4 regions of the Streptomyces sp. NPDC007896 genome follow, and region 4 is predicted to be linked to each of the others. Evidence: riboswitches for the same ligand, from Rfam matches in the RefSeq annotation. Region 4 holds a riboswitch; each other region holds the start of a gene.

Region 1 (7,120 bases), on a different contig from region 4:
GCGGGCGGCCGTATCGTCAACCCTGATCGGATGTGGCGCCGGATCCGGGCGATGGCACCCGCCACCGTCCGTGCCGCGATCGCGGCGCTCGAGCAGCGCCCCTGGGCCGTGGACCGGGAGCACGACCGACTGATCGGCCCCGGCCGGCCCGACATCCTGGCGAGCGGTGCCGGGACGGCCCTGCGCGTCGATGACGTGCCGGACGGCTCGCCGGTGCTGTGCCTGATGGTGCACACCGCCTCCGCCGCTCGGGGTGCGGGGGGGCGGTGCGGTGGACCTCTTCGGGGCCGGGACTGCTGGAGGTGTCGGCCCCGGAGGCGGAGAAGGTGTCCGCGATTGCCTCGGTCCTCGCCGGCCTCGGCATCGGCTGGGAGCGGGCCGTCGCTTGTCGGCGACGCGCCAACGACACGGGCCTGCTCGCCGCCGCGGGCCTCGGTGTGGCCGTAGCGAACGCGAGCGCGGGCGTACGCGAGGCAGCCGATGCCCTCACCGCGTGCAATGACGACGACGGCCTGGCCGCCTGGTTGGAGGGAATGTGTCTGTGCCACGTGTGAAGACCCTTGCGGAGGCCCAACGGGTGTGGATCGTGGGTGGTCCCGGCTGCTGCAAGTCGACCCTCGCCCGCGCCCTCGCCGAACGGCGTGGCATCCCGCCCGTCACGCTCGACGCCCTCTTCTGGAGACCGGCCTTCGCCGCGAGCGTGGAGGCCTTCGCCCACCGGGCCGACTGCGTGGTGTGGACCGATCCGCCGCTGCGTGTCACCTGGCCGCGGCTGCTGCGCCGTATCGTACGGCGCTGGATACGCCGTGAGGAACTCTGGGGCGGCGTCCGGGAAACGTTCTGGACCGTCGTCGGCCCCCGGTCCATCCTCTGGTACGCCGTGCAGGTCCGCGGCTCCCAACGGGTCGCCAACCAGAAGCTGTTCGACGCGTTCAGCGGCACCGGCATCCTGCTCCTGCACACGCGCGACAGCGATGTGCGATCTCTGCTGAAGTGAACCCCGGTACCGTTTCCCCCTACAGTCATCCGATCACCCTTTCTGGAGTTTCCCCCATGCACGTCTCCTCGTACGACTCCGTTGACCAGCTGCCGGCAGCGGAATGGGATGCTCTGGTGATCGGCGGGACGATCTACTCCAGCAGCGGCTTCGCGGGCGTACGCACGGAGGAGTTGCCGCCCGGAGCCGCCGCCCGCTATCTGCTGGCGCGCGACAGGCAGGGAACGCCGGTCGCGGGAGCCGAGGCGTACGCGTTCACACGTCCGCCGCACCTGCTCTACACCCCCGCCGACCTGCTCGCCGGTCTGATCGACCACGAGCGCCACGCCCAACTCGCCGCCCGGCCCATGGTGTTAGGCGCGGGCTGGTCGGAGTTCCGCGGCCAACTGCCGGGCCGTGAGGGAGTGACGGCACAGGAGCGCGCGCAGGCGGTGCACGCGCTCACCGCACAGACCCTCGACTTCGCCCGAACCGCCGAAGCGGACGTGCTCGGGTACTACTACCTGCCCCGGGCGGAGGCACTGGAGGTCGCCGAGGCCCACGCCGACGACGGGGCGGTGGTCCTCTATCACGACGTGGAGACCGTTCTGCCCGTCGGTCTGTGGCAGAACCTGGACGACTACTTCGCCTGGCTGCCCTCAGGCCGACGGCCCCGGGCCCGGCGGGAGAGAAGGGACTTCGACCGCAGCGGCCGGACCATCCGGGAGGTCTCCCTCCCCGAAGTCGTCAAGGAGATCGCCCCGCTCAACAGCGCACTGATGCGCAAGCACGGACATGCGTACGGTGAGGAGCGCGCGGCAGCGGTGTACGACCGCCAGGGCCGCCACCTCGGCGACCGCAGCACGTTGCTCCTGGACGAGGACGCCGGGCAGCCCATCGGTTTCGCGCTGCGGTACCGGCATGGCGACACGCTGTATGCGCGCGTGGCTGGTTTCGACTACTCGGTGCCCAACATGGCCGACTATTTCAACCTGGTCTTCTACCACCCCATCGAGTCGGGCGCCGGTCGCACCGTGCGGGCGATCCACCTCGGTCTGGGCACCTTCCAGGCAAAGCTGGCGCGCGGCGCCCAGCCTCATCCCCTGTACAGCGTGTTCGTCGGAGTGGACCGGCCGTTGGCGGCGGACGGGGCGAAGGTCCGCGAACGCAACCGGGCCGAGGCGGAGGCGTTCGGCGCCGAGTACGGCCAGTACGTGGTGGGTGGGTTGAACACCGACGACTGGCTGCTGTGAGCAACGGGAGGAAGGCACATGCCTGAGGTGAGGCACTTGGAGACGATCGACGACATCGACCGGGAGGCCTGGGACGCGCTCGCGCCGGGCAGTTGCTTCTACCAGAGCCACGCCTGGCTGCGCGGTCAGGAGCGGCCCGAGTTCGCCACCCCGGGATACCTCACGGTCGAGGCCGACGGCCAACTCCTCGCCGGGACGCCGTACTACGACTTCCCGTATCCGAATCCTGATCGCGGACAACAAAGACTTCCGCAACATCTGGCTGGGAGAAACCTCGGCGCATTTCGGCGGACAGCTGACCAGTTTTCTCCTACCCTTGATCGCGGTCACCCACCTCCATGCCGACGGCACGGGGGTGGGACTCGTGTCGGCGGTGCAGTTCGTCCCCGTCGTGGTGCTCTCGCTGGTCGCGGGCGTCATGGTCGACCGGTATCCGCCGCGCCGCACCCTCGTCACCGCGAGTGCCGCCCAGGGCGCGGCGTTGGCGGTGCTAGCCGCGTTCCAGGCGGCCGACGGGCTGAACTTCGGCCAACTTCTCACCGCCGCCGCCGTGATCGGTGTCGCCACCGTCTTCTACGAAGTCGCCTACCAGTCCACGCTGCCCAGGCTCCTGCCGCTGAACTCCATCGCCGCGGCCAACGGCCTGCACCAGGCGACGTATTCGGTCAGCACCCTCGCCGGTCCCGCCGCGGCCGGCTTCCTGGTCGGCCAGTTGGGGGTGTCGCCGACCCTGACGGTGGCCGCCGCGTGCTCCGCCGGTGCCGCCGTGAGCGGTCTGCTGCTGCGGGGCGTCAAGGCCCCCGAACAGCCTCGTGAGCCGGCGCTGAAGGCGATCGGCTCCGGGCTCCGCTACACCTGGTCCCTGCGCCCGATCCGGGACCTGTGCGTTCAGGCCGGCCTGTCGAATCTGCACGAGAAGGCCTTTCTGACCGTCTTCCTGGTGTTCGCCGTCCGTGATCTCGACATGAGCGGCACCACGGTGGGCGTGATCACCGGCATCGGCAGTGTGGGGGCCCTGATCGGTTCGCTCTGCGCCACCCGGCTCACCCAACGGTGGGCCGTCGGCGGTGTGCTGGCCCTGGGTGCGGTGCTGGCCGCGGTGGGTCTGCTGCTCGTACCCGCCGTCAGCCGGGTAGGCGGGTACGTCGCCGTGCTCGCGTCGGTCGCCATGATGGTGAACGGCTTCGGTGTCGCGCTGTTCAACGTGTTCGCCGTCAGCCTGCGGCAGGCCATTCCGCCGGAGCACCAGATCGGCGCGGTGACCGCGAGCTACCGCCTCGTCGCCCTGGGCACGCTGCCCCTGGGAGCCGTCGTCGGCGGTGCCCTGGCCGACGCCCTGTCACCCGGCACGGCCCTGTGGGCCGTTGGGGTCTCCTACCTCGTCGTCTCCTTCTGGCTCACGTTCTCCCCCCCTCCGCGGGGCTCGCACGCTGGAGGAGGCACAGAAGCTCGGTCGTACGACGGGCACGCCCGAGTCCCAGGACGCGGACCGGTCCCCCTCGGTCTGAGAGCGGGGCCGGGCCCGAACTCAACTGGGTTCCGCCACCGCTGACCCGCTGTTCACTCGGGAGCGGCCACCTGGTGCGAGAGGAAGATCACGCCAGGTGGCGCGGTCTTGGCCCCGCACCCGACACGCGGTACGGTCGGTGCGATATCGATGACGGCAAGACGGAAGCCGGTGGGAAGCCGGCACGGTCGCGCCACTGTGAACGAGAGACTCCAGCCCGCTGGGACCTGTCGTGAGTCAGACCCGTAGCCGTCGTCCAGTGCACCACCGAGATGGGACGCGAACTCCCGAGGAGGTCCTGCCATGGCGCAGACCGTCGCCCAGCCGACAACCACCACCCCCGTCGTTCCCGCCAAGCTGCCGCTCAAGGCGATTGCTCCGTGGGCGGTCTTCTTCGGCATCCTGATGCTCGTCCTGCTGTACTTCGTCGGTGCCGAACAGGGCGCCACCTCCGTCGTCTCCGGCTCGGACGTCCACGAGTGGGTGCACGACGCCCGCCACCTTCTCGGCTTCCCCTGCCACTGACCGAGGGGAACCCCAGCACTCCCATGAACTCCGCAACGGTAAGAAATCTCCTCGTGCGGGGCATGCTCGCCGGCCTCGGTGCCGGCCTGCTCGCCCTGGTTGCCGCCTACTTCCTCGGTGAGCCGAACGTCGACAGCGCGATCAGCTTCGAGGAAGCCCACTCCCACGAGCACGAGATGGAGATCGTCTCCCGTTCCCTGCAGTCCACCGCCGGTCTCGCCACCGGCGTTCTGGTCTACGGCGTCGCCTTCGGCGGCATCGCCGCGCTCGCCTTCTCCTTCGCGCTCGGCCGTGTCGGCCGCTTCAGCCCGCGGGCGACCGCACTGCTGCTGTCCGGCTGCGCGCTGCTGGCCGTGTACGTCGTGCCGTTCCTGAAGTACCCCGCCAACCCGCCGTCGGTCGGCAACCCCGACACCATCGGCAAGCGGACCACCCTGTACTTCCTGATGATGGTGCTCAGCGTGCTCCTCGCGATCGCCGCCACCATCCTGGGCAAGCGGCTGGCACCCAGGATCGGCACCTGGTACGCCACCGTCGCCGCGGTGGCCGCCTTCGCCGTCGTGATCGGTCTGGCGTACGCGTTCCTGCCGGTCATCAACGAGGTGCCGAAGGACTTCCCCGCCACTCTGCTGTGGCGGTTCCGTCTCTCCGCGCTGGCCATCCAGACCGTTTTGTGGGGCGGATTCGGCCTGGTCTTCGGCGAGTTGGCCGAGCGGTTGCTGAATCCCAAGCCGGTGACGGCCGCCGCGAGCCGACGGGTCGCCGTTCCCAGCTGACATGACCCGACACCCGAGTGAGGGCCCACGGAACCATCCGGGGGCCCTCTCGCGTTTTCCGGGCATCGACGCCGGCTGATAGCTGAACTGCTGCGTCGTCACCGGGACCTGGCTTCCTGAACCGTCGCGGCCGTGCGGGACCCCGTCTCGTAAGTCCCTTACAGCCCGGGAGTGTTCCGTGGAGGAAGTGCGCAACCGGTGAAGGATTGACGGGAGTTGTCAAAAGTTGGAAGAATCCAGCTCGCTTCGCCGCGTCTGAAGTGAGCGAAGCGACACGAGTGGCTTGGGCGGCATGCCTTCCGTCGGTTCTTCCGTCGGTTCTTCCGTCGGTTCTTCCGTTGGTCCGTGCGCCGGTTCTTGCATCGGGTCATCCAGTTCTGCCGTCCGCGTCGGTCACTCGCGCGCAATCACCTCCCACACATTCGAATTCACAGAGGCTCATCTTGTCGCGTTCGCAACACTCCAGAACTCTGGCTGTGCTCGCCGCAACCGCATTCGCCGCCGCCGCCGTGCCCGTGCTCGGCGCAGGGGTGGCCAGTGCCACGACCGCCGGGGCGTGCGAGTCCGCCACGGTCCAGTACCGCATCGTCGGCGCGGACGGAAACGTCGTGGGTGCCGACTGGACCTCGCAGGGCGGGTTCCATCTCTGGGACACCGTTCCCGGCAGCGTCCAGGTCCGGCTGGCCCCGGGCCAGACCGTCGGGGAGGGCTGCAAGTACCCGGTGTCCCTCGCCGAATACACCACCGAGGGGCCGAACTGGTACGTCTCCGGGCACCAGAGCCTGGTCGACAAGGCGACGGTCTACCTCACCGCCGACGACGTCGCCGGTACGGACGACGCGAAGCGGACCTGGCAGAAGCTGAGCGTGAAGACGCCGGACTGCTACGGCCAGATCGACCTGTACGGCGATGACATCACCTACGACGGCAAGACGGGGGAGGGACACGGCCCCGTGCCCTACGAGCCCGACAACGTCGTCACCCCCTACCACCTCATAGCGGCGTGGAACGGAGGCGAACAGCCGTGCACCCCCGGCCCGTCGGACTCGCCCACCCCGACGCCGTCGGAGTCGAACCCGACCACTCCCGCCACCCCGGTCACGCCCACGACTCCCGCGGGCGGACAGCCTCCCGCCGAGGAGACGACCCCGCCTCCGACCAGCCCCAAGCCCTCCACCACGCCTCCCACGACGCCGGACGTGCCCCCGCTGGAGTCGACGCCGCCCGCCACCCCCAAGCCGTCGCCCAGCGACAGCGGGCCGCCGCTGGCGGAGACGGGTGCGAGCGCGCCGGTCGGCACCATCGCGGGCGGCGCGGCCCTGGTGGTCGCCCTCGGCGCCGGGGCGGTGTACGCGTCCCGCCGCGCACGCCGCTCATGACCACGGCACGAGGGGTCACCTTCGTGGCGTAGCCCAGCCCTGACAACTCAGCCCGACAGCTCCGCCCCCGCGCCGTCAGGAAGGGAACTTCCTGACGGCGTCCGGGCTGACCGGGGTGAAGAAGTTGACGAGGTTGCCGTCGGGGTCGCGGAACAGCAGTGAACGGTTGCCCCAAGGCATGGTGGTGGGCTTGTTGACGAAGTCCTCCACGAAGCCGGTCAGGTTCTCGTACACGCCGTCCACGTCGTCGACGAGGAACTCGATGATCACGGAACGGTTGTCGGAGGGACGGGCGGCGTCGGGCGCGAACAGCGGCACGGTGCGGATGCCGGCGATCGCGAGAGTGGCTGACGCCGTCCTGAGCTCGGCGAAGTCCTGGTGGGACCAGCTCGCCCGCGTGCCGGTCGCGCGCTCGTAGAAGTCGACGAGGCGTGCGACATCGCCCGTGATGACACGGATCGAGACGAAGTTCACGGTGATCTCCCGGTGAGTTCGGTGGGATTCGTACTCACGGAGGCTAGGAGAGATAGCGGACACATTCCGCCCGGTATTGCGGGGATACTTCTGAGCATGCCCAGGCCCACAGCTCGCGTGCTCACCCTGCTGGAGCTCCTGCAGTCGGGCGGCATCAGGACGGCTGCCGAACTCGCCGAGCGGCTCGACGTCGACGAACGCACCGTGCGGCGGTACGTGGACCACCTGGT
Region 2 (7,120 bases), on a different contig from region 4:
TGGTGACGAGGACGCGCAGGCCGGGGAGGGCGGGCAGCAGGGTCTCGACGAGTGCGGCGCACTCCGCGAGGACGTGTTCGCAGGAGTCGAGCACCAGCAACAGCCGTTTGTCTTCCGCCCATTCGGCCACCACCTCGGTGACGGGGCCGGTGGACTGGTCGGCGAGCCGCAGCGCCTCCACGACGGCGAGGCCGACCAGGCCCGCGGTGTGCAGGGGGGAGAGTTCCACCAGCCAGACGCCGTCGGGGTAGGCCTCCTGGACCCGGCCCAGGGCGCGCAGGGCGAGCCGGGTCTTGCCGACTCCGCCGACGCCGACGAGGCTCAGGAGCCGGTATGTGCCCATCGAGGGGTCCAGCTCCGTCTCCAGCCAGTGGAGTTCCTCCCGTCGCCCGACGAAGCTGTGCGTCTCGGGCGGCAGATTGCCGGGCCCGCCGCCGGTCGGATGCGTCGGCTCGGTCGTTTTGTCGGACACAACAACCAGTCTGGACGGATCACACCGGCTCCGGCGGCTGTCCGAGAACTCGGACAGAAGAGCGTCGGCACTACGACAGTTCCGGGCACCTTTCGACGAGATGCGATCAACTCCCTGTTGGTGAGGGTGCGGCGGTCGATGTTCGGAGATCGTCGGGTGATGGGCACGAAGGAGCAGGGGCGGCGAGATCGCCGGGAACACCAAGAAGACCGAGGACGTCAAGAACAGCGGGAGCGGCGGGCGCTGCTCGCGCCGCTCGTCACCTGTCTGCTGATCGCCGTGCCGGATCTGCTCTTCGACCAGGTACCGCCGCTCATCACCCTGCTGCTCATCGGCCCGCTGCTGGCCAGCGCCCGGCTCGGCGTCCGGCACACCGTGCTGGTGTGCTGCTGGTCGGCGGTCCTGGGCCTGGCCATGGGGATCGGCAACGACGCGGTGCCGAGCACCGGCTTCGGCATCCGCTGGGGCGGGCTCCTCGTCGGCTGCGCGCTCACCGTGTACGCGGCCCGGCAGCGCGACCGCCTCCGCGACCGGCTGGCGCGGGCCCGCGAGGTGGCCCGGGTCACCCAGACGGCGATCCTGCGGCCCATCTCCCGCACCTTCGACGGCACCCGGGTCTGTACCCGGTACCACAGCGCCTCCCACGAATCGACCGTCGGTGGCGACCTGTACGACGTCGCGGTGACGCCGTACGGCCTGCGGGTCCTCGTCGGTGACGTACGCGGCCACGGCGTCGACGGGCTCCGGCTGACCGCCGACACCATCACGGCCTTCCGTGAACTCGCCTACACCGCACCGGACCTGGTGACCCTCACCGCCGAGCTCGACGCCCGCCTGACCCCCGAGCTGGGCCCCGAGGACTTCGTCACCGCGGTGCTCGCCGAGTTCGCGCCCGGCGAGGTGCGGCTCGTCAACTGCGGCCATCCGCCCCCGCTGCGCTCCGGCCACCGCATCGAACTCCTCGAACCCCTCGTCCCCACCCCGCCGTTGGGCCTCGGTCCCGACCCGCGCCAGTACCGCGTACGGCTCCAGCCCGGCGACCGGCTGCTCCTCTACACCGACGGCCTCACCGAGGCCCGTGACCCGCAGGGCGCCCCGTTCCCCCTCCTCGGCGAGGCGACGCTCGCCCTGCGCGAGCCGCTCCCCGACGAGGCTCTGCGGTCCCTGCACGCCCGCCTGCTCGCCCACACCGGCACCGCCCTCGCCGACGATCTCGCCCTGGTCCTGTGCCAGCCCACGGAGGCAACGATTCCGGCACCCGTGCCGTGACCGACGGAACTACTACCGGGCGAGTACGTGGCGGGCGAGGCGGGCTCGGGACGGGGCCAGTTCGGTGTCGAGGGCGTGCTGTCGTTCGTCGTCCGTGACCACCGCGGCGGCCACGGCGGGCCTGGCGAGCAGGCAGGCCCGGCGCAGGTGCGTCGGTGGGTGGGTGGAGTCGACGCTGTGTCCGCGCAGGATTCCGACGCGGCGCTGGCGCTCGTACTCGTGCTCGGGGATCGAGTCCACGTGAGCGGCCAACTGGTCCCACAGATCGCGCCACGGCTCGCGACGCTCCGCGTCCTGGGCCCGGATCACCTGGCCGACGTTGGACATGCGGAGCAGCAGGGTCTCCGCCGAGTCGGTCACGAGGAGGCGGTCCATGAGTGCCACGGCGGCTTCGCTGGAACCGGCCCGGGCCGCGGCGGCGTCGGCCAGGTACTCGGCGCGCTGCTTCGCGCGCATCGTCAGCTGGTCGAGCAGCATCAGCAGGCCCTGGGCGGCTCCGTAGGGCAGCAGATAGAGCACGTTGAGCGCCATCTCGGGGACGGTGGGGTGAGAGATCGGGCGCATCAGGTAGCGCCATGTGGCGAGGGACTGGAGCGCGTTGGCGATGACCAGTCCCTGCCGGGTGTCCCCGTTGGCGTAGTGACCGAGTTCGTGTCCGAGCAGCGCGATCCGCTGTTGCGGGGTGGTGATCTCCCAGAGTCCGAGCCCGATGGTCAGCAGGCGACGTCGGCGCACTCCGTAGGTGGTCACGCTCGCGTTGACGTCGGTCGTCAGGGCGATGGCGTGGACCCCGGTCGTACCGACGACGGAGGCGATCTCGTCGACCAGGGCGAACAGCTGGGGCGCCTCGGCCCGGTGCAGCACGGGCGCGTCGTCCGGCAGCCGTCCGAAGCGGGGCCGAAGGAGCCAGGCCAGCAGCAGAAGGATCACTCCGACCACCGGCAGAGCGGTGCCCCAGCCGAGTATCACCAGCAGGATCCCCGTTCCGAGCAGGGCGATCGTGGCGCCGTGGATGGCCAGCGCGACGGCGTACGCCAGGACAGCGGCCGTATCGCGGCGCGGACGCGGATCGCCGTCGGCCGACACCTCGGCCAGCAGTGCCTCCCCGTGCTGTCGGGCCAGCGACCGCCGCAGTCCCTCCAGCCGCCCCGATCTCTCTTCCGGCTCGCCGGGATCCACATTCCATCCGCAGGCCGCACACCACGCCGTGAACCGCGGGTCGGTGCGCACCTCAGTGCTGCATTCCGGGCACGACTGAGCTTTCTCGTCCACAGTGCCGCGCATCTTCGTGTCCCCCCTGGACCCCGGTTCCCCCCAGGGACCGGCGAATGTCGACGTGTTCGAACAGAGCACATCGAGAGCGCAGCATAGGCCCGCGAGTCGGCGCTCGCAGCCACTCCTCAGGCGATTCCTACGGGCCGGTACAGTAAGCAGGTCGTCATCACACCCGTACGCGGAGAAGCCGGTGCAATTCCGGCGCTGACCCGCAACCGTGAGCCACCCACAAACGTGGCAAGCCGGATCGCCTCGTCCGGGACGTGACCGGCTCGTGCCACCGGCAGCCCGTCGGTGGCCGGCACCGTCGAGGGATACGGGGCCGGAGCCGCTCGGGGCCAAGCCTGCGCCCGGTGCTGCCCGGCTTCCGCAGGGAGAGTCATGATTGTTCGCCGCAGCGCCGCGGTACTGGCCGCCACCGTAGTGATCGGTACGGCCCTGGCCCCGGCCGCCGTGGCCGAAGGCGCCTCGCCTTCGCCTGCCCCGGCGATACCCTCCGGCCTCTACGGCACCACCGACCCCACCTACGACGGTGTCTGGCGGCAGTCCCTCGCGCTGCTCGCCCAGCACACCGTCGGTGTGAAGCCCGCGGCGAAGGCCGTCGACTGGCTGGCCGGGCAGCAGTGCGCGAACGGGGCGTTCGCGGCGTACCGCGCCGACGCGTCGGCGAAGTGCGACGCCAAGACGATGGTCGACACCAACAGCACCTCGGCGGCCGTGCAGGCCCTCGCCGCGCTCGGCGGCCACGGCGGCGAGACGGGCAAGGCCGTCGCATGGTTGGAGTCCGTACAGAACAAGGACGGCGGCTGGGGCTACACCGCGGGCGGCGCGAGCGACGCGAACTCCACGTCCGTGGTGATCGGGGCGCTGGCGGCGGTGGGCAAGAAGCCGAACGATGTCTCCAAGGGCGGCAAGTCGCCGTACGACGCACTCTCGAAGCTGTCGATCCCGTGCGGCGGGGCCGACGGGGGCGCGTTCGCCTACCAGCCGGACAAGAAGGGCAAGCTCGCGGCCAACGCGGACGCGACGGCGGCGGCCGTGGTCGGAGCCCTGGGCAAGGGCCTCGCCGGTGAGCCCCTGAAGCCCGTGGCCGACCCCCTCTCCTGCAAGGCCGCCACCAGCGCCGAACAGACGGCCCGGAACGGCGCCGCGTACCTCGTCAAGGCACTCGCCAAGGACCAGCACCTCACGTCGGTGATGCCCGGCGCCAAGAACCAGCCCGACTACGGCAACACGGCGGACGCGGTCGTCGCGCTCGCGACCGCCGGGCACGGCGACAAGGCGGCCGACGCGATGCGCTGGCTGGAGGCCCACTCCGCGCAGTGGGCCGAGCAGAGCGGACCCGCCGCGTACGCGCAGCTCGTCCTCGCCGCCGACGCGGCGACGTTCGACCCGCGCGACTTCGGCGGCCGGGACCTCGTCAAGCAGCTCAACGCCACCGGCCCCGCGCCCGCGTCCCTCCCGGCCGAGCCCACGGCCTCCGCGTCCGCCGCGGAAGCCGCGAAGAAGAAGGACGACAGCGGCGTCAGCGTCTGGTGGATCATCGGCGTCGGTCTCGTCGGCGGCATCGGCATCGGCTTCCTGATCAGCGCCCGGAACAAGAAGCAGCAGCCGTGAGCCGCCGTCGGACGTGCGCACTGGTCCTGTCCCTGCTCCTGCTCGTACTCGGCGGCGCGGGACAGGCCCAGGCCGTCGGCTACCGCTACTGGTCGTTCTGGGACCTGACCGGCGGGAAGTGGACGTACGCGACGCAGGGCCCGTCGACCGCGCGGCCGTCCGACGGCGACGTACAGGGCTTCCGATTCGCGGTGAGCGCGGACTCGCAGGACGCCTCCAAGCCGCGCGGCGACGCCGACTTCGCGTCCATCTGCGCGAAGACGCCCGCCCAGGCGGGCCACAAGCGGGTGGCCCTCGTCATCGACTCCGGCACGACCGCGGACGCCCCGGGCGGCGAGACGCCGCCCGCTCCGCGGACGGTCTGTGCCCGCGTCCCCGCCGACGCGACCACGGCCGAGGCGCTCGCGACGGTCGCCAAGCCCCTCCGGTACGACACCAACGCCCTCCTGTGCGCCATCGCGGGCTACCCCGGAACGGGCTGCGGCGACCAGGTCGCGACGTCACACACTGCGCCTTCCGCCACCTCGAAAGCCAACGCCAAGGACAACGCCAAGGACAACGCCAAGGACAACGCCAAGGCCGACGCCAAGTCCGAGCCGGACCGGCACGGCCCGTCGCTGGGCCTGCTCGCGGGAGTCGTCGCGGTCGCCGCGCTCGGCGGGGCGGCGGTCTGGCAGACCCGCCGCCGCCGGCCCTGAGTACGGCGACCGACGATGACACGCGCGCCGAAGGCACACCGTTCCAACGCCCTCCCCCCAGGAGCCTGGTGGATCTGGGCCCTGGGCCTGGGAACCGCCGCCTCCCGCACCACCAACCCCCTCCTGCTCGCCCTCCTCATAGCCGTGGCCGGCTATGTGGTGGCCGCCCGCCGGACCGACGCCCCCTGGGCCCGCTCCTACACCGCGTTCGTCAGACTCGGTATCGCCGTCCTCGGAATCCGGCTGGCGTTCGCTGTCTTCCTCGGCTCCCCCATCCCCGGCACCCACCTCCTCGTCACCCTCCCCGAACTCCCCCTCCCCCACTGGGCCCAGGGCATCCGTATCGGCGGCCGGGTCACCGCCGAGGGCCTGCTGTTCGCGCTGTACGACGGCCTGAAACTGGCCACGCTCCTCATCTGCGTCGGCGCGGCGAACGCCCTCGCGAACCCGGCACGGCTGCTGAAGTCACTCCCGGGCGCCCTGTACGAGGCGGGCGTCGCGGTGGTCGTCGCGCTGACGTTCGCGCCGAACCTGATCGCGGACGGCCGGCGACTGCGCGCCGCCCGCCGTCTGCGCGGCCGCCCCGACCGTGGGCTGCGCGGCCTGCTGCACGTCGGACTCCCGGTCCTGGAGGGCGCGTTGGAGCGTTCGGTCGCCCTCGCGGCGGCGATGGACGCCCGCGGCTACGGCCGCACCGCCGAGGTACCGCCCGCCGTCCGCCGTACGACCACCGCCTTGACGCTGGGCGGTCTGCTCGGCGTCTGCGCGGGCACGTACGGAGTGCTGACCGCCGAGGGCGGCACCTACGGCCTGCCCGTGCTGCTCGCCGGAGTGGCCGCGGCGCTCGGCGGGCTGTGGCTGGGCGGGCGCCGCTCGGTCCGTACGCGCTACTGCCCGGACGTGTGGGGCGTAAGGGCCTGGCTGGTGGCGGGCTCCGGAGTCGCGGTCGCCGCCGGACTGATCGTCTCCGCCACGTACGACGCCGCGGCCCTGAGCCCCGGCGTCCTCCCGCTGACCGCCCCGGCCCTGCCCCTCTGGCCCGCGGCGGCGATCATGCTCGGCCTGCTCCCCGCCTTCGTGGCCCCGACACCCCCCTCACGGGAACCCTCCACCCCCAAGGACCCCTCATGATCCGCTTCGAGGATGTCTCCGTGACGTACGACGGAGCCGTCGAACCCACCGTCCAGGGCGTGGACTTCGAGGTCCCGGAGGGTGAACTCGTGCTGCTCGTGGGGCCCTCCGGCGTCGGCAAGTCGACCGTGCTCGGCGCGGTCTCCGGTCTCGTGCCGCACTTCACGGGCGGCACCCTGCGGGGCCGGGTCACGGTCGCCGGACGGGACACCCGCACCCACAAGCCGCGCGAGCTCGCGGACGTGGTCGGCACGGTGGGCCAGGACCCGCTGTCGCACTTCGTGACGGACACGGTCGAGGACGAACTCGCCTACGGCATGGAGTCGTTGGGCCTCGCGCCGGCCGTGATGCGCCGACGCGTCGAGGAGACCCTGGACCTGCTGGGCCTGGCGGACCTCCGTGACCGCCCGATCGCCACGCTCTCCGGCGGCCAGCAGCAGCGCGTCGCCATCGGCTCGGTCCTGACCCCCCACCCGCGGGTCCTGGTCCTCGACGAGCCCACCTCGGCCCTGGACCCGGCCGCCGCCGAGGAGGTCCTCGCCGTCCTGCAACGCCTCGTCCACGACCTCGGCACGACCGTCCTCATGGCCGAACACCGCCTCGAACGCGTCATCCAGTACGCCGACCAGGTCGCCCTGCTCCCGTCCCCGGGCGCCGC
Region 3 (7,120 bases), on a different contig from region 4:
GCGCAGCGCCTCGGCGACGACACCGGCGGGCACCGACGACTCCGCCATCAGTTCGGCGTCGGGCACGGACTCCCCGCCGAGCAGCACGGTGGGGATGCCCGAGGCCTTCAGCTTCCGCAGGCCCTCCTCCCAGGCGCGCTTGCCGCCGAGGAGTCGTACGACGGCGATGTCCGCGCCCTCGACGAGAGAGGGAAGTTCGCCCTCGACGTCCACCCGGGTCGGGTTGCCGATCCGGTACGGGGCGCCGGAGGCACGCGCCGCCAGCAGATCGGTGTCGGCGGTCGACAACAACAACACTGTGCTCATGCGGGCGCTCCCGGTGGAATGAAAGGCAGTCCTTGCGGCGCGCCCGACTCGATGAGCCGCCACAGCGCGTCCGTGTCCGCGTGTTCCTCGATCAGATCGCCGAGCCGGTCCAGCTGCTCCTCGCGCAGCGCGGCGAACGACGTGTCGGCGGCCGGCACGAAACGACGGCCCGCGGCGGCCGCCACCTCGCGCAGGAAGGCACGCCGGAAGCCGTCCGACTCCAGCGAGCCGTGCCAGTGCGTGCCCCAGACGGCGCCGACCCGGCACCCGTCCAGGAACGGTTCACCGCCCGTCACATCGGCGACACCGTGATGGATCTCGTAGCCCTCGACGTGCTCGCCGAGGGCCTCCCCGACGGGCCGGGTCAGGGTCTTCTCGCGTGCGAACCGCACCCGGACGGGCAGGAGTCCGAGTCCGTCGACATGACCGGCGCGCGATTCGACCTCGTCCTCGATGTGCTCGCCGAGGACCTGGAATCCGCCGCAGATGCCCAGTACGGGCCGCCCCTCGGCGGCTCTTCGCAGGATGGCGTCCGCGAGTCCGCGCTCGCGCAGCCACTCCAGCGCCTTCACCGTCCCCCGAGTCCCGGGGACGACGACGAGGTCGGCGTCGGCCAGTTCCTCGGCCCGGTCCACGAACCGCACCACGACACCCGGCTCGGCGGCCAGCGCGTCCACGTCCGTGAAGTTGGACATCAGCGGGATCGCGCAGACGGCGACGCGCAGCACGTCCTCGCCGACGGGGGAGGTCACTTGGGACTCCCGGACCGCTCCCCGCAGCGACACCCGCAGCCCGTCCTCCTCGTCGATGCCGAGGCCGTGCCGGAACGGCAGGACGCCGTACGTACGCCGCCCGGTGAGGCCGTGGAGCATGTCGAGCCCCGGCTCCAGCAGGGAGACGTCCCCTCTGAACTTGTTGACGAGGAACCCGGCGACGAACTCCTGGTCCTCGCGCGACAGCAGCGCGACCGTCCCGAAGAACGAGGCGAACACACCCCCTCGGTCGATGTCGCCGACGACGAGCACGGGCAGCCGCGCATTGCGGGCGATCCCCATGTTCACGATGTCGGTCCGCCGCAGATTGATCTCGGCAGGACTGCCGGCTCCCTCACAGATCACCGCGTCATACGTGCCCCGCAACTCGGCGAGGCAGTCCAGCACGGTGGTGAGGAGGGCTTCCTGCCGCCCGCCGTGGTAGCCACGGGCGGTCATCTCGCCCACGGGCCTGCCCATGAGGACGACCTGACTGCTCCGGTCGCTGCCCGGCTTGAGCAGCACGGGGTTCATGAGCGCGGTCGGCTCCACCCGGGCGGCCTGCGCCTGCATGGCCTGGGCGCGCCCGATCTCGGCGCCCTCGCGCGTCACGAACGAGTTCAGGGACATGTTCTGCGCCTTGAAGGGCGCGACCTTGACGCCGTGGCGCACCAGCCACCGGCAGATCCCGGCGGTCACGACGCTCTTGCCCGCGTCGGAGGTGGTTCCGGCGACGAGCAGCCCGCCGCTCATGACGTACGCCCCTTCCTGAGAAGCCTCTGTACGAGCAGCCGCCCGCCGGCACTCACGCCGAGGGCGAGCCAGCCGACACGCCGTGACAGCCGTACGGCCCGTTCGATGTCGTCGACCTGCACGGCGCGCCCGGCGCCGTTGAGTTCGGGCCGGTGCTCGACGCGGCCGCCGTAGGAGAGGGTGCCGCCCAGACGCACCCCGAGCGCCCCCGCGAACGAGGCCTCCACGGGCCCGGCGTTGGGGCTCGGATGCTTGACGGCGTCGGCGCGCCAGGCTCGCAGGGCCCCTCGGGGACTGTCACCCGCGAGGGCTGCGAGCACGGCGGTGAGACGAGCCCCCGGCCACCCGGCGACGTCGTCGAGCCGAGCCGAGGCCCACCCGTACCGCCGGTACCTGGGCGACCTGTGACCGACCATCGCGTCAAGGGTGTTGACGGCCCGAAAGCCCACGAGCCCCGGGACTCCGCCCACGGCCCCCCACACCAGGGCGCCCACCACGGCGTCGGAGGTGTTCTCGGCGACGGACTCGACGACGGCGCGCGCGATGCCGTCGGCGCCGAGGGCCTGGGGATCGCGCCCGCACAGATGCGGCAGCCGCTCCCGGGCCGTCTCGATCTCCCCGTCCGCGAGGGCGTCACCGATCGCCCGGGCCTCCCGCCCGAGCGTGGTGCCCCCGACGACGGCCCAGGTGGCGGCGGCCGTCAGCGCGAGGGACGCGGCACGTGAGGGGCGTGCGGCACGGGAAGCGACGGCGGCGAGTCCGGCGGCACCGCCCACACACACGGCGGTCTGCAGCGCGCCCCACCCGCGGTGGTCCCGCCACAGCACCCGCTCCACGGCGCCCGCGCTCCGCCCGAACGCGGCGACCGGATGCCCCCGGCGGGGATCGCCGAGCAGCAGGTCACCGAGGAGTCCGGCGGCGGCGCCGTACGCGAAGACGCGATCGGCACGCACGGGGTCAGCCGACCGTCAGGTCGGGTGGAACCGTCGCTCGCAGGGCACTTGGGCAGCCGCGCATGGCGTTATGTCCTCACTCAGGGTGTCCACGCCCTGGTTCGACGAGACCGGCGGGGAGAGTTCCTGGCTCCCGGGGAGTTCCTTCCCCGGTCACAGTGGCGGGACCGCGCCGGATTCACACCGGCTTCCTCTTCTGTCGCCGTACTTGGCTCCGGCAGTCCACCACGGGTTGGAAGACCCGTCAACTTGCTGTTGACCTGCGCGGGGAGAGTGTGCGAAGGCCCACATACAGGTGGGGTGCGGGACGGTGATCCGTCCCGCACCCCACGCGAAGTGGTGCCCGTTTTGCGCTACTTGCCGACGATCAGGAAGATGCCGTACGCCACCGCCGCGGCGCACGCCGCGAAGCAGACGTACGCGCCGGTGACCGCGAGGGTCGCGGAGCCGCCCTGGGCGGACGCGGACTCGCGCTTGGAGAGGCCGACGATGCCGAGGGTGAAGAGGCCGACAAGGCCGACGGTGGTCACGAGGCTGACTCCGAAGACGGAGCCGAGGGCTGCCCAGTCGATGTGCATGCTGTTCTGTCCTTACACCGTGGCCGGGCGGGTGGGCTCCGCGTCCGGGGACGGGATGGTGGTCTTCAGGTCGCCGGACAGGTCGCCGGTGACGGGGCCCGCGGGCGGCGGGGTGACGGCGGCGATCGCGGCGGTGACGACGCCCGCGGGCTCGGCGTCGACGTCGTTGACGTTGTCGACGGTGACCGGCTGGCGGCGGGAGAGCTTCCAGATGGTGCCGGCGCCGGCGACGAGCAGCGCGCCGGTGAGGACGATGCCCCAGGTGCCCTGCTTGGTCAGGAACTCGGCGGAGGCGCCGGCCAGACCGGCGGCCGGCAGGGTCAGGCCCCAGGCGACGAACATCCGGGTCGCGGTCGACCAGCGGACCACGCCGCCCTTGCGGCCGATGCCCGAGCCCATCACGGCGCCGGAGCAGACCTGGGTGGTGGAGAGGGAGAAGCCGATGTGCGAGGAGGCCAGGATGGCCGTCGCGGCGCTGGTCTGGGCGGCGAAGCCCTGCGGCGGCGCGAGGTCCGTGAGGCCCTTGCCCATGGTGCGGATGATGCGCCAGCCGCCCAGGTAGGTGCCGAGCGCGATGGCCGTACCGGCCGAGACGATGACCCACAGCGGGGGGTTCGAGCCCGGGGCGATGACGCCGCCGGTGACCAGCGCGAGGGTGATGATGCCCATCGTCTTCTGGGCGTCGTTCGTGCCGTGCGCCAGGGAGACCAGGCCGGCGGAGGCGATCTGGCCGGCGCGGTAGCCCTTGGCGGTCGCCTTCTCGTCGGCGCGGTTGCCGATCCGGTACGTCAGCCGGGTGGCCAGCATCGCGGCGAGTCCGGCCACGATGGGCGCGGCGACCGCGGGGATCAGCACCTTGGTGACGACGGTCGAGCCGTTCACCGACGACCAGCCGGCCGACATGACCGCGGCGCCGATCAGGCCGCCGAACAGTGCGTGGGAGGAACTGGAGGGCAGACCCAGAAGCCAGGTCAGCAGATTCCAGAGGATGGCGCCGACGAGCGCCGCGAAGATCACTTGGACGCGTATGCCCTCTTCGTTGATGATCCCGCCGGAGATCGTCTTGGCGACCTCCACGGAGAGGAACGCGCCGACCAGGTTCAGCACGGCGGACATGGCCACCGCCGTCTTGGGCTTCAGAGCGCCGGTCGAGATGGTGGTCGCCATCGCGTTGGCAGTGTCGTGGAAACCGTTCGTGAAATCGAACACGAGAGCGGTGACGATCACGATTCCGAGGAGGAGCGTGATGTGTTCCATTTACCCAGGCTTCTGTTTGGCGTCAGTGGCAGGTGGACCGTAGGCAACCTGAGTGAACGGAAGATGAACTGGGGCGGGCGCTGGGGTGTCTCAAACGGTGGACCGCCCCTCCGCTTGTGATGACCAGTGTGCGGGAGTGGCGGCCCGATGACTTACCAGATGTTCGAACGGAGGCGGAATTTCGGGTTCCGGCGGGGGGTGTTCGAGGGCTTCTAGCCGGTGGCGAACTGCTTGAGCCGGGTCATGGATCCGTTGAAGAGATTCTGGTCACCCGGGAGCGTGCCGCTGTTGTCGTACTGCCAGAACGTCCACGTCGACCAGCCGGCCGGCAACGCGCCCGTGTCCGCGGAGTCGTAGCGGGCGAGCCACAGGGCGTGGTTCTCGGCGAAGGCGCCGCTGCCGCCGGTGCAGGTGTTCCACCAGTGGGTGGTCGTGTAGATGACCGGACGGCGGCCGGTCTCCCGTTCGAGTTCGTCGCTGAACGCCTGGATCCAGCTCACGATCCTGGCCTTGCTCAGGCCGTAGCACTTGTGCTTCTTGTCGTACGGGTTGTACTCCATGTCGAGTGCGGGCGGCAGTGTCCAGCCGTCCGCGCGCCAGGCACCGCCGTTGCGAACGAAGTACGCGGCCTGGGTGGCGCCGGACGACTTGTCCGGCACCGCGAAGTGGTAGGCGCCGCGCAGGATCCCCGCGTCGCGCGCCCCGTCGTACTGCCGGGCGAAGTACGGATTGCGGTACGTGTGGGACTCGGTCGCCTTCACATAGACGAACCGGGCGCCCTTCGCCTTCGCGCTCTGCCAGTCGACGTTCTTCTGGTGCGAGGAGACGTCGTGGCCCTTGGGTTTGGCCGCCGCGGCGACTTGGGCCCCGGCGAGGACGGTCCCCGCGGCGGTGAGCGCCGCCACGGCGGCCGCCGCCGCGAGGACGCGGGCACGACGAAGGAGTGGTTTGTGGTCACGAGCCATGTTTCCCCCCGGAATGGCGACGTGCGTGACAAATCCTCCAGAGGCTATTGGAAGATCGTTGAAAGCCCGTCGATCGCCAGCCAATCACCCCAGCAGGGTGATATGTCCCGCTATGCAGCCTTACGGACGCTTGTCTTCCGCCCTAAAGTGCCCTCGCCGACAGCGGGTTGACGTCCCTGCCTGGCAGGATCACCGCATGGCTGAGCAGCGGCGGGACGCACGGGAAGTGCGGGACGTGGGGGAGAGCGCGCCGGGCGCGCGCGAGCGGGAAGTGGCGGCCGCGTGGGACGAGCTCGTCGCGACGGCCCGCCGGACGGTGGCCGACGGTCTGGTCGTCGGTACGTCGGGCAACCTCTCCGTCCGGGTCGGCGACACGGTCCTGGTCACACCGACGGGAGTGCCCTACGACCGGCTGAGGCCCGAAGACGCCGTCGGTGTGGACCTCGAGGGCCGGCAGGTCCTCGGTTCGCTCGCTGCGACGAGCGAACTGCCGATGCACCTCGCGATCCACCGCGCCACGGACGCGCGGGCCGTCGTCCACACCCACGCCGCGCACGCGACGGCCGTCTCGGCCCTCGTCCCCGAGCTCCCCCTGATCCACTACATGGCGGGCGCCCTCGGCGGACCGGTCCGAGTTGCCCCCTATGCGACCTATGGCACCCCGGAGTTGGCCGAGAACATGCTCCAGGCCCTCACCGGCCGAACGGCCTGCCTCCTCCAGAACCACGGCACCATCGCCTACGGGGCCTCGCTGTCCCAGGCGTTCGACCGCACCGCCCAACTGGAATGGATGTCCCGCGTCTGGCTCCTGGCGTCGTCCGTGCCCGGCCTGTCCCCGACGCTGCTCTCGCCGGAACAGGTGGCCGAGGCAGGGGAGCGGCTGGGGCGCTACGGGCAGAGCGGCGGGGCCGGTCCCCGCTGATCCGGCGCGGTGCGGCGACCCGGTGGTGCGGGTTGTACCGACCTGGTGGTGCCGGTGCGCGCGCCGCGCCGGAGAACGAGCCCGCGCACCCCAGGGCGGGAGCCCACCGCCCGCTCCCGCTGGCCGACCGGGGGCCGCGCCGGGAGACTGAACCCGTGCGTACTGTCAAAGCGACGGCCGCGGCCGTCTCCGTAGCCCTGGCCGCGGGCGCAGCCTCCGTGGCGGCGGGCCGGTTCGCCAGCGACGCAGCACTGAAGGCGCCGCCCGGCAGGCCACTGCCCACCGAGCCCCGGCTCACCGTGCACTCCACGGCCGCGGGCCGGATCACGCTCACCCGCGACCTGGCCTCCCTGCGCCCGGGAAGGTACGGCCTCACGGGCGACGGCTCCCACGCGGTCGTCGGTCCCGTCCTGGACTCCCCACCCCCCACCGCCGACACGGTCGTACGCCGCCTCGAACGCGTCACCCACGGCACCCTGGAGACCGGTGACAAGGCGTGGCTCACCCCCAACCTGTACATCGGCAACCCCGGCAGCGCCCTCGGTCTCGACCACGCCGACGTGGACGTCCCTGGCGAGCTCGGCCCGCTGCCCGCCTGGTTCGTGCCCGGCACCCGCACCACCTGGGTGATCAC
Region 4 (7,120 bases):
GCCGACCGTACCCCGCCGGCATTGGGCCCAAGGCGGTCGTCGCCCCGCTCCCCGGGGGGGCGACCGCCTTGGCGCTTCGATCGACCCGGAACCCGGTGCACCCGCGTGGCGCGGATCGGCGTGCCGACCGGCACAGGCGTTCACCGGGTGTCCGACCGGGGCTGCCGACGTCGCCGGACCGGTCGCCTCCGCCGCGAGCCCGTAGTTCCTGGTGGCGCTGCTGAGCGCCGCCCCCCGGGCCGGCGCCCGTCCCGCTGCGGGACCACCCCGGAACGCGCCGTACCCGCGGCCCGCTCGGCCGCTCCTACGGACTGCGGGTGGCGTTGCGTGCGCGTGCGTGCGCCGCGGTGGCCGTCGTACCGCACCCCGTCCAGTGGCCCTGGTTCCCGGCGCTCCGAACGCGACGCGGGTCCCCGCGCGTGTCACAGTCCATCGGCCATCCCGTGGCCCGAAGGTGTCCCGTCCACCGTCAGATAGAGGGTGACCCAGCGTCCGACCAGGCGTTCACACCTTGACACGGCATTGCAGCGGCAGACACCCATCACCAGATCGAACGGTAATTCGACACGCATACTTACCGGCTCCTCGGGGAAGACGCGTCGACGACAACCACCCCAAACATGCCCAGTTCAACACTCCAGTCCCCCAGCGAGCACCTCTCCTTGACCAACACAGGCGGTCCCATCGTGAGCAAGTCTTCCTTCGCCGAGCCGGAGCAATCCGAATCGCCGGTCCGATCGAAGACTCACCGCCGCGAGGTGACCCATCCCGGTCCGCTGCCCTCCCTCACCGGTCTGCGCTGGGTGGCGGCCCTTCTCGTCTTCTGCCTGCACACCCGCAACCTGGGCTACTTCAACGGGCAGGCCCGTCACTTCGCCGACTGGGGCTTCGGGGCGGGCTCCACCGGGGTCTCCTTCTTCTTTCTGCTCTCTGGCTTCGTCCTCGCCTGGTCCGCCCGGTCCGACGACCGCCCCACGGCCTTCTGGCGCCGCCGCTTCGCCCGCCTCTACCCCGTCCACCTGGTCACGGCCTGTATCGCGGTGTTCGTCATGGGCATGGGCAAGCCGGCTGGCAGCGCGGCGAATCTGCTTCTCGTCCACTCCTGGTGGCACCCGTGGTGGCAGACACTCGACCCCGTCAGCTGGTCCCTCGCGTGCGAGGCGTTCTTCTACGCGACCTTCCCCGCGTTCGCCCTGTTGCTGCGGTACGCCGGGGCCCTCACCGCGACCGCGCTCGCCGGCGCGAGCGTCCTGACCGTGCTCATCCTGACCCGGGCGGACCTGCACCTGGGTGTCGGCCGCACCCTGTACTCCTTCCCCGCCGCCCGGCTGCCGGAGTTCGTCCTCGGAGTCGCCGTGGCCCGCCTCGTACTCCTCGGCCGCTGGCGCGGCCCCGGCCTGGAGGCGTCGGTGGCCCTGACGATCATCGGCTACTTCCTGGTCTCCCAGGTCGGCGGATCGTACGCCTGCGTCGCCTGCACCTTGGTCGGTTTCACCTGTCTGATCCCCGCGGCCGCCCTCGCCGACGTACGCGGCCTGCCCAGCTTGTGGCGACATCCGGCCCTCGTCCGACTGGGTGAACTCTCCTTCGCCTTCTACATGGTCCACCTGCTCGTGCTGCGCGCGGGGCAGCACCTGTTCAAGCCGTCGCCGATCGGTGCGCTCACCGCCTTCGCGGTGTCCCTGGCACTCGCCTGGCTCCTCCACGAGTACGTCGAGGTACCCGCCCGGCGATGGCTTCTGCGGCCCTTCATGAGATCCCTGCGACGCACCCTGGTGTCACGCTGATCAGGCGGGGCCGTCCCACAGGACATGCAGGGTGGACGGCTTACGGAAGACCAGCCCGTGCGGAGTGGTCGGGTGGGCCGGGTCGAGGCGCAGGGCGGGGAGGCGTTCGAGCAGGCGCTGAAGGGCGATACGGGTCTCCAGTCGGGCGAGGTGCGCGGCGAGGCAGTAGTGCGGGCCGTGTGCGAAGGCCAGCTGGAGACGCGCGTTCTCGCGGCGGACGTCGAACCGATCGGGATCGGGGAAGACGGCCGGGTCGCGGTTGGCGCCCGCCAGGGAGACGGTGACCAGTTCACCCCGGCGGATCGTTGCCTGGCCGAGGACGGTGTCACGGGTGGCGTACCGGTCCACGACCGCCGCTCCGGGTTCGAGGCGCAGCGATTCCTCGATCGCGCCGTCCAGCAGGTCGACGTCATCGCGGACAAGGGCGAGTTGGCCGGGGTGTCGCAGCAGGTGCAGCAGCGCGTTGGTGATCATCGCCTCGGTGGTCTCTATCCCTCCGAACATCAGCACCGCGGCGTTGGACGCCACTTCTGGCAGCGCCAGCCGCTCGGCGGCGGCGCCCAGGAGCGAAGTCGCGCCCCGGCCGGCGACGGTGGCTTCGACAGCGGCCCGTAGCCGCGCGTACGCCTCGGCGCCCGCGGGTGCCGCCTCGTGTCCGGCGGTGATGTCCGAGACCGACCGCACGATGGAGTCGTACCAGGAGAGCACCGTGTCCGCGGTGGTGCCGACCAGCCCGAGCGCCTCGGTCACGACGGCGACGGCGAGCGGGCCGGCGAAGGCACGTCGCAGTTCGACGGCGCCCGCCGGTTCCAGCGCGGTGATGAGCCGGTCGGTCTCCCGCTCGATGAACGAGGCGAAGCCGTCGCGTACTTCCCTGGGGCGGAAGGGAGCGGAGAAGGGCTCCCGGTGGCGGGCGTGCTCGTCTCCGTCCAGGGACAGCATGCTCGGGCCGACGACCTGCGCGGTGGAGAACCGGGGGTCGTCGACGGTGAAGGTCACGGGGTCCCGCATCACGTTCAGCGCGAGATCGCGACGGGTCACCAGCCAGCCGTCCAGCTCGGGCAGCCAGGAAACGGGCTCATGCGCACGGAGCCGGGCCAGTCGCGGATGCGGATCCGCGGCGAGTTCGGCGAGCGTGGTCGCGGCACCGAGCGGGAAGGAGCCGACGGCGCTCATCGCAAGCCCTGGCCGGGCACGGGGAATTGGATCACAGCCAAGGCTAACAATCGTGCTGAAGGCGAGGCCGATGGGGGCGTGATAATTTGCCGAGGCCAGTCAAGGGAATCCGGTGTGAATCCGGAGCTGACGCGCAGCGGTAAGGGTGACGGGCGGGGCAACACGAAGCCACTGGACGGCGGTCGTACGTGACCGGAGTCCGGGAAGGCGCCTCGTCCGGACGATCCCGAGTCCGAAGACCTGCTGGCGGACCGTACGAACGGGCCCCGCGACTGGGCCCTCGACGCCAGAGGATGTCACGTGCCCGTTGCGCGCCCAGCCCGCCGCTGTGCCCTGCTCCTGTCCGGAGCCCTGTTGCTGACCGCTTGTGGCGGCGGCTCGTCCGCCGACGGAAGCAAGTCGCCGAAATCCACCGGTGCGGTGTCGCTCGACAACTGCGGCCGGAAGGTGGCGATCGCCTCCGCGCCGAAGCGGGCCGTGTCCCTGAACCAGGGCACCACCGAGATCATGCTGTCCCTCGGCCTCGCCGACCGCATGGTGGGCACCGCCACCTGGACCGACCCGGTCATGAAGGGCTTGGCGAAGGCCAACGGGAAGGTGCCCCGACTCGCGGACGACGCCCCTTCCTTCGAGAAGGTCCTCGACGCCGAACCCGACTTCGTCGCCGCCTCCTTCGCCTCCACACTGGCCAAGGGCGGTGTGGCTCCGCGCGAGAAGTTCGAGGAACTGGGCGTGCCCACCTACCTGTCCCCCGCCGACTGCGAGGGCAAGGACAACAGCGGTGACGGCGACGGAGTGCGCACCGAGCCGCTGACCATGGATGCGGTCTACGGCGAAGTGGGCGACCTGGCCGAGGTCTTCGGCGTCGAGGAGCGCGGCGCCAAGCTCGTCGCGGACCTCAAGGCACGGGTGGCGAAGGCCACCGACGGGATCGACGCGTCCGACACCACGGTCCTCTACTGGTTCGCCAACCAGGAGGCCCCGTACATGGCGGGCTGCTGCGGTGCGCCCGGCATCATCACCAACGCCCTCGGCGCGAAGAACGTCTTCGCCGACACGAAGCAGGAATGGCCCCAGATCAACTGGGAGACCGTCGCCGACCGCGATCCCGACGTCCTGGTGATCGGTGACCTCACCCGCAGGTCGCAGACCGCCGAGACCGCCGCGAAGAAGATCGAGTTCCTGGAGACCAATCCGGCCACCAAGAACATGGACGCGGTGAAGAACAAACGGTACGTGCTGCTCAGCGGGCAGGCGATGAACCCGACCATCCGCACGGTCGAAGGTGTCGAGAAGGTGGCCGCGGCGCTGCGCGAGTACGGGCTCGCCGGGTGACCACCGCCGCCATGACCGCCGTGGTGCGTACGGCGGCCGGGCTCGCCGTGCTCGTCGCGTCCGTGGCGGTGGCCATCACCATCGGCCCCGCGGACATAGGCGTCGGGGAGGTCTGGTCCGCGGTGGCCTCCCACCTCGGGGGCAGAGCTCCGGAACTGACCCCGATCCGCGACGGCATCGTGTGGAACCTGCGGCTCCCGCGCACCCTGCTCGCCGCGGTCTGCGGCGCCGGGCTCGCGGTGTGCGGGGCGGTCATGCAGTCCCTGCTGCGCAACCCGCTCGCCGACCCCTTCGTCCTCGGCGTCTCCTCCGGGGCCTCGACCGGGGCCGTCGTGGTCGTGGTGCTGGGCGCCGACGGTGGAGTGCTGTCCGTCTCCGGGGGCGCCTTCGTGGGCGCGCTGTGCTCCTTCGCCCTGGTGCTGCTGCTCAGCCACACCGTCGGCGGCACGACCGATCGGGTGGTGCTCGCCGGGGTCGCCGCCATGCAGCTGTTCTCCGCACTCACCTCCCTCGTGGTGATGACGGCGGCCGACGCCGAGACCACCCGCGGTGTCCTGTTCTGGCTGCTGGGCTCACTCGGCGGAGCGGACTGGACCGACGTATGGCTGTGCGCGGCCGTCCTCGCGATCGTCCTGCTGGTCTGCCTCGGACACGCGCGCACACTCGACGCCTTCGCGTTCGGGCCGGAAGCCGCGGCCTCCCTCGGTGTCTCCGTGGCCCGTACCCGGCTGGTGCTCCTGTGCGTCACGGCGCTGCTGACCGCCGCACTCGTCAGCGTGGCCGGCGCGATCGGCTTCGTCGGCCTCGTCCTGCCGCACGCCGCACGCGCGCTCGGGGGCCCCGGACACGCCCGGCTGCTGCCGGTGACCGCGCTCGCCGGGGCGGTCTTCCTGGTCTGGGCCGACACCGTGACCCGTACCGCACTCGACCCGCAGGAGGTGCCGGTGGGTGTGGTCACCTCGCTGATCGGCGTGCCCGGCTTCGTGCTGATCCTGTACCGCACCCGAAGGGTGACCCGATGACGCTCGGTGCCGACCGTGTCTCCCGCACCGCCGCCGGGCGGCTGATCCTGGACGGCGTCGACCTGACGCCCCTTCCTGGATCCATCACGGGTCTGCTCGGCCCCAACGGCTCCGGCAAGTCCACCCTGCTGCGTCTGCTCGCCGGTGTCCTGACTCCCGCCTCCGGCGTCGTCACCCTCGACGGGCATCCGCTCGGCGACCTCGGCCGCCGGGCCGTCGCCCGGCGCGTCGCCGTCGTCGAACAGCAGGTCGACACCCAGGTCGACCTGACCGTGCTCGACGTCGTACGTCTTGGCCGCATCCCTCACCGGCGCGCCTGGTCGCCCTCGACTCCGGCCGACGAGAGGGCCGTTCGCACCGCGCTGGAGCGTACGGACCCGACCGACAAGGCCGACCGCTCCTGGCACACGCTCTCGGGCGGCGAACGCCAGCGCGTCCAGATCGCCCGCGCGCTCGCCCAGGAACCACGCGAACTCCTCCTCGACGAACCCACCAACCACCTCGACATCCAGCACCAGCTCGACCTGCTGGCCCTGATCGCGGAACTCCGCGTCACCAGCGTCGTCGCCCTGCACGACCTCAACCTCGCCGCCATGTACTGCGAGCGGATCGTCGTCCTCGGGCAGGGCCGGGTCGTCGCCTGCGGCACCCCGGCAAAGACGCTCACCGAGGCCCTGATCGCCGACGTCTACGGCGTACGAGCCATCGTCACCGTCACGAGCGAAGGCACTGTCGACCGCCCCCACATACGGTTTCTGGGAACACTCCCCGACCGCTGAGGCCATCAGGACAAGGTCGCCCTCCTCGCTCCACGGCACCGGCACTGTCCGCGATCCGTGTGATGCCGTAGTACGAACACGGCCTGTTGATCAAGACCACCCCTGGGAGGTCAAGGTCACAGCCGCGTCCTCTGCTGCTCACCTGCGGATCTGGCCTAACATCCGAGCATGACGGTCCTGCCTGACGACGGGCTCTCGCTGGCCGCCGAGTTCCCTGACGCGACCCATGAGCAGTGGCAACGCCTGGTTGAAGGCGTCCTGCGAAAGTCGGGCAAGGAAGTCTCGGGCGCAGCAGCGGAAGACGCCCTGTCCACCACGCTGGAGGACGGGCTTCGCGCCCGGCCCCTGTACACCGCGGACGACTCCGCGCCCGATCCCGGCCTGCCCGGTTTCGCTCCCTTCGTACGGGGCGGGCGCCCCGAGGGCAACACCCTCGGCGGCTGGGACGTACGCCAGCAGCACACGGCCGCCGACGGCGCGGCGGTCCTCGCGGACCTGGAGAACGGCGTCACCTCGCTCTGGCTGGTCGCCGGTGCGGGCGGCATCGCGGTGTCCTCGCTCGACCGCGTCCTCGACGGCGTCTATCTCGACCTGGCGCCCGTCGTCCTCGACGCGGGACGTGAAGTCGAGCCCGCCGCACGCGAGTTGCTACGGCTCTACCAGGAGCGCGGGGTCGCCAAGGAGGCGGCGCGCGGCAACCTGGGAGCCGACCCGCTGGGCCACGAGGCCCGTACGGGAGACGGCGGGTTCGACTTCGCGCCCGTCGCCGCTCTCGCGGGGCTGTGCGCCGAGGAGTACCCGGGGCTGCGGGCGCTGACCGTGGACGCGCTGCCGTACCACGAGGCCGGCGGCTCGGCCGCGCAGGAGCTGGGCGCCTCGCTGGCGACCGGTGTCGCCTATCTGCGGCAGTTGACCGAGGCCGGGCTGAGTGTCGAACAGGCCTGCGGGCAGCTGGAGTTCCGGTACGCGGCCACCGCCGACCAGTTCCTGACCATCGCCAAGTTGCGGGCGGCGCGCCGGC

Evidence for each region. A riboswitch is a leader RNA that binds a small molecule or an ion and turns the genes downstream of it on or off. The one in region 4 is predicted to bind cobalamin.
Region 1: it holds a riboswitch for cobalamin, as region 4 does, so the genes downstream of both, ACFZDJ_RS19010 (CbtB-domain containing protein) here and ACFZDJ_RS37110 (ABC transporter substrate-binding protein) in region 4, are expected to answer to the same signal.
Region 2: it holds a riboswitch for cobalamin, as region 4 does, so the genes downstream of both, ACFZDJ_RS03460 (prenyltransferase/squalene oxidase repeat-containing protein) here and ACFZDJ_RS37110 (ABC transporter substrate-binding protein) in region 4, are expected to answer to the same signal.
Region 3: it holds a riboswitch for cobalamin, as region 4 does, so the genes downstream of both, ACFZDJ_RS00375 (cobalamin biosynthesis protein) here and ACFZDJ_RS37110 (ABC transporter substrate-binding protein) in region 4, are expected to answer to the same signal.

The regions. Positions count from the first base shown of each region.
Region 1 covers NZ_JBIBKX010000005.1:341,607-348,726, reverse strand. The annotation lists gene ACFZDJ_RS19035 (hypothetical protein) at 1-20, opposite strand, end outside; gene ACFZDJ_RS19030 (HAD hydrolase family protein) at 267-554, shown strand; gene ACFZDJ_RS19025 (hypothetical protein) at 536-997, shown strand; gene ACFZDJ_RS19020 (GNAT family N-acetyltransferase) at 1,054-2,229, shown strand; gene ACFZDJ_RS19015 (MFS transporter) at 2,447-3,781, shown strand; cobalamin riboswitch at 3,857-4,005, shown strand; gene ACFZDJ_RS19010 (CbtB-domain containing protein) at 4,040-4,261, shown strand; gene ACFZDJ_RS19005 (CbtA family protein) at 4,285-5,037, shown strand; gene ACFZDJ_RS19000 (hypothetical protein) at 5,514-6,416, shown strand; gene ACFZDJ_RS18995 (VOC family protein) at 6,492-6,890, opposite strand; gene ACFZDJ_RS18990 (WYL domain-containing protein) at 6,987-7,120, shown strand, end outside.
Region 2 covers NZ_JBIBKX010000001.1:750,626-757,745, forward strand. The annotation lists gene ACFZDJ_RS03445 (NB-ARC domain-containing protein) at 1-472, opposite strand, end outside; gene ACFZDJ_RS03450 (SpoIIE family protein phosphatase) at 632-1,741, shown strand; gene ACFZDJ_RS03455 (M48 family metalloprotease) at 1,754-2,920, opposite strand; cobalamin riboswitch at 3,157-3,286, shown strand; gene ACFZDJ_RS03460 (prenyltransferase/squalene oxidase repeat-containing protein) at 3,398-4,633, shown strand; gene ACFZDJ_RS03465 (SCO2322 family protein) at 4,630-5,331, shown strand; gene ACFZDJ_RS03470 (CbiQ family ECF transporter T component) at 5,347-6,462, shown strand; gene ACFZDJ_RS03475 (ATP-binding cassette domain-containing protein) at 6,459-7,120, shown strand, end outside.
Region 3 covers NZ_JBIBKX010000001.1:68,606-75,725, reverse strand. The annotation lists gene cobN (cobaltochelatase subunit CobN) at 1-306, opposite strand, end outside; gene ACFZDJ_RS00380 (cobyric acid synthase) at 303-1,811, opposite strand; gene ACFZDJ_RS00375 (cobalamin biosynthesis protein) at 1,808-2,764, opposite strand; cobalamin riboswitch at 2,864-3,006, opposite strand; gene ACFZDJ_RS00370 (hypothetical protein) at 3,118-3,342, opposite strand; gene ACFZDJ_RS00365 (inorganic phosphate transporter) at 3,355-4,599, opposite strand; gene ACFZDJ_RS00360 (GH25 family lysozyme) at 4,812-5,564, opposite strand; gene ACFZDJ_RS00355 (class II aldolase/adducin family protein) at 5,761-6,486, shown strand; gene ACFZDJ_RS00350 (alpha/beta hydrolase family protein) at 6,642-7,120, shown strand, end outside.
Region 4 covers NZ_JBIBKX010000014.1:102,866-109,985, forward strand. The annotation lists gene ACFZDJ_RS37100 (acyltransferase family protein) at 759-1,787, shown strand; gene ACFZDJ_RS37105 (cytochrome P450) at 1,788-2,963, opposite strand; cobalamin riboswitch at 3,043-3,226, shown strand; gene ACFZDJ_RS37110 (ABC transporter substrate-binding protein) at 3,264-4,298, shown strand; gene ACFZDJ_RS37115 (iron chelate uptake ABC transporter family permease subunit) at 4,310-5,320, shown strand; gene ACFZDJ_RS37120 (ATP-binding cassette domain-containing protein) at 5,317-6,099, shown strand; gene ACFZDJ_RS37125 (methylmalonyl-CoA mutase family protein) at 6,268-7,120, shown strand, end outside.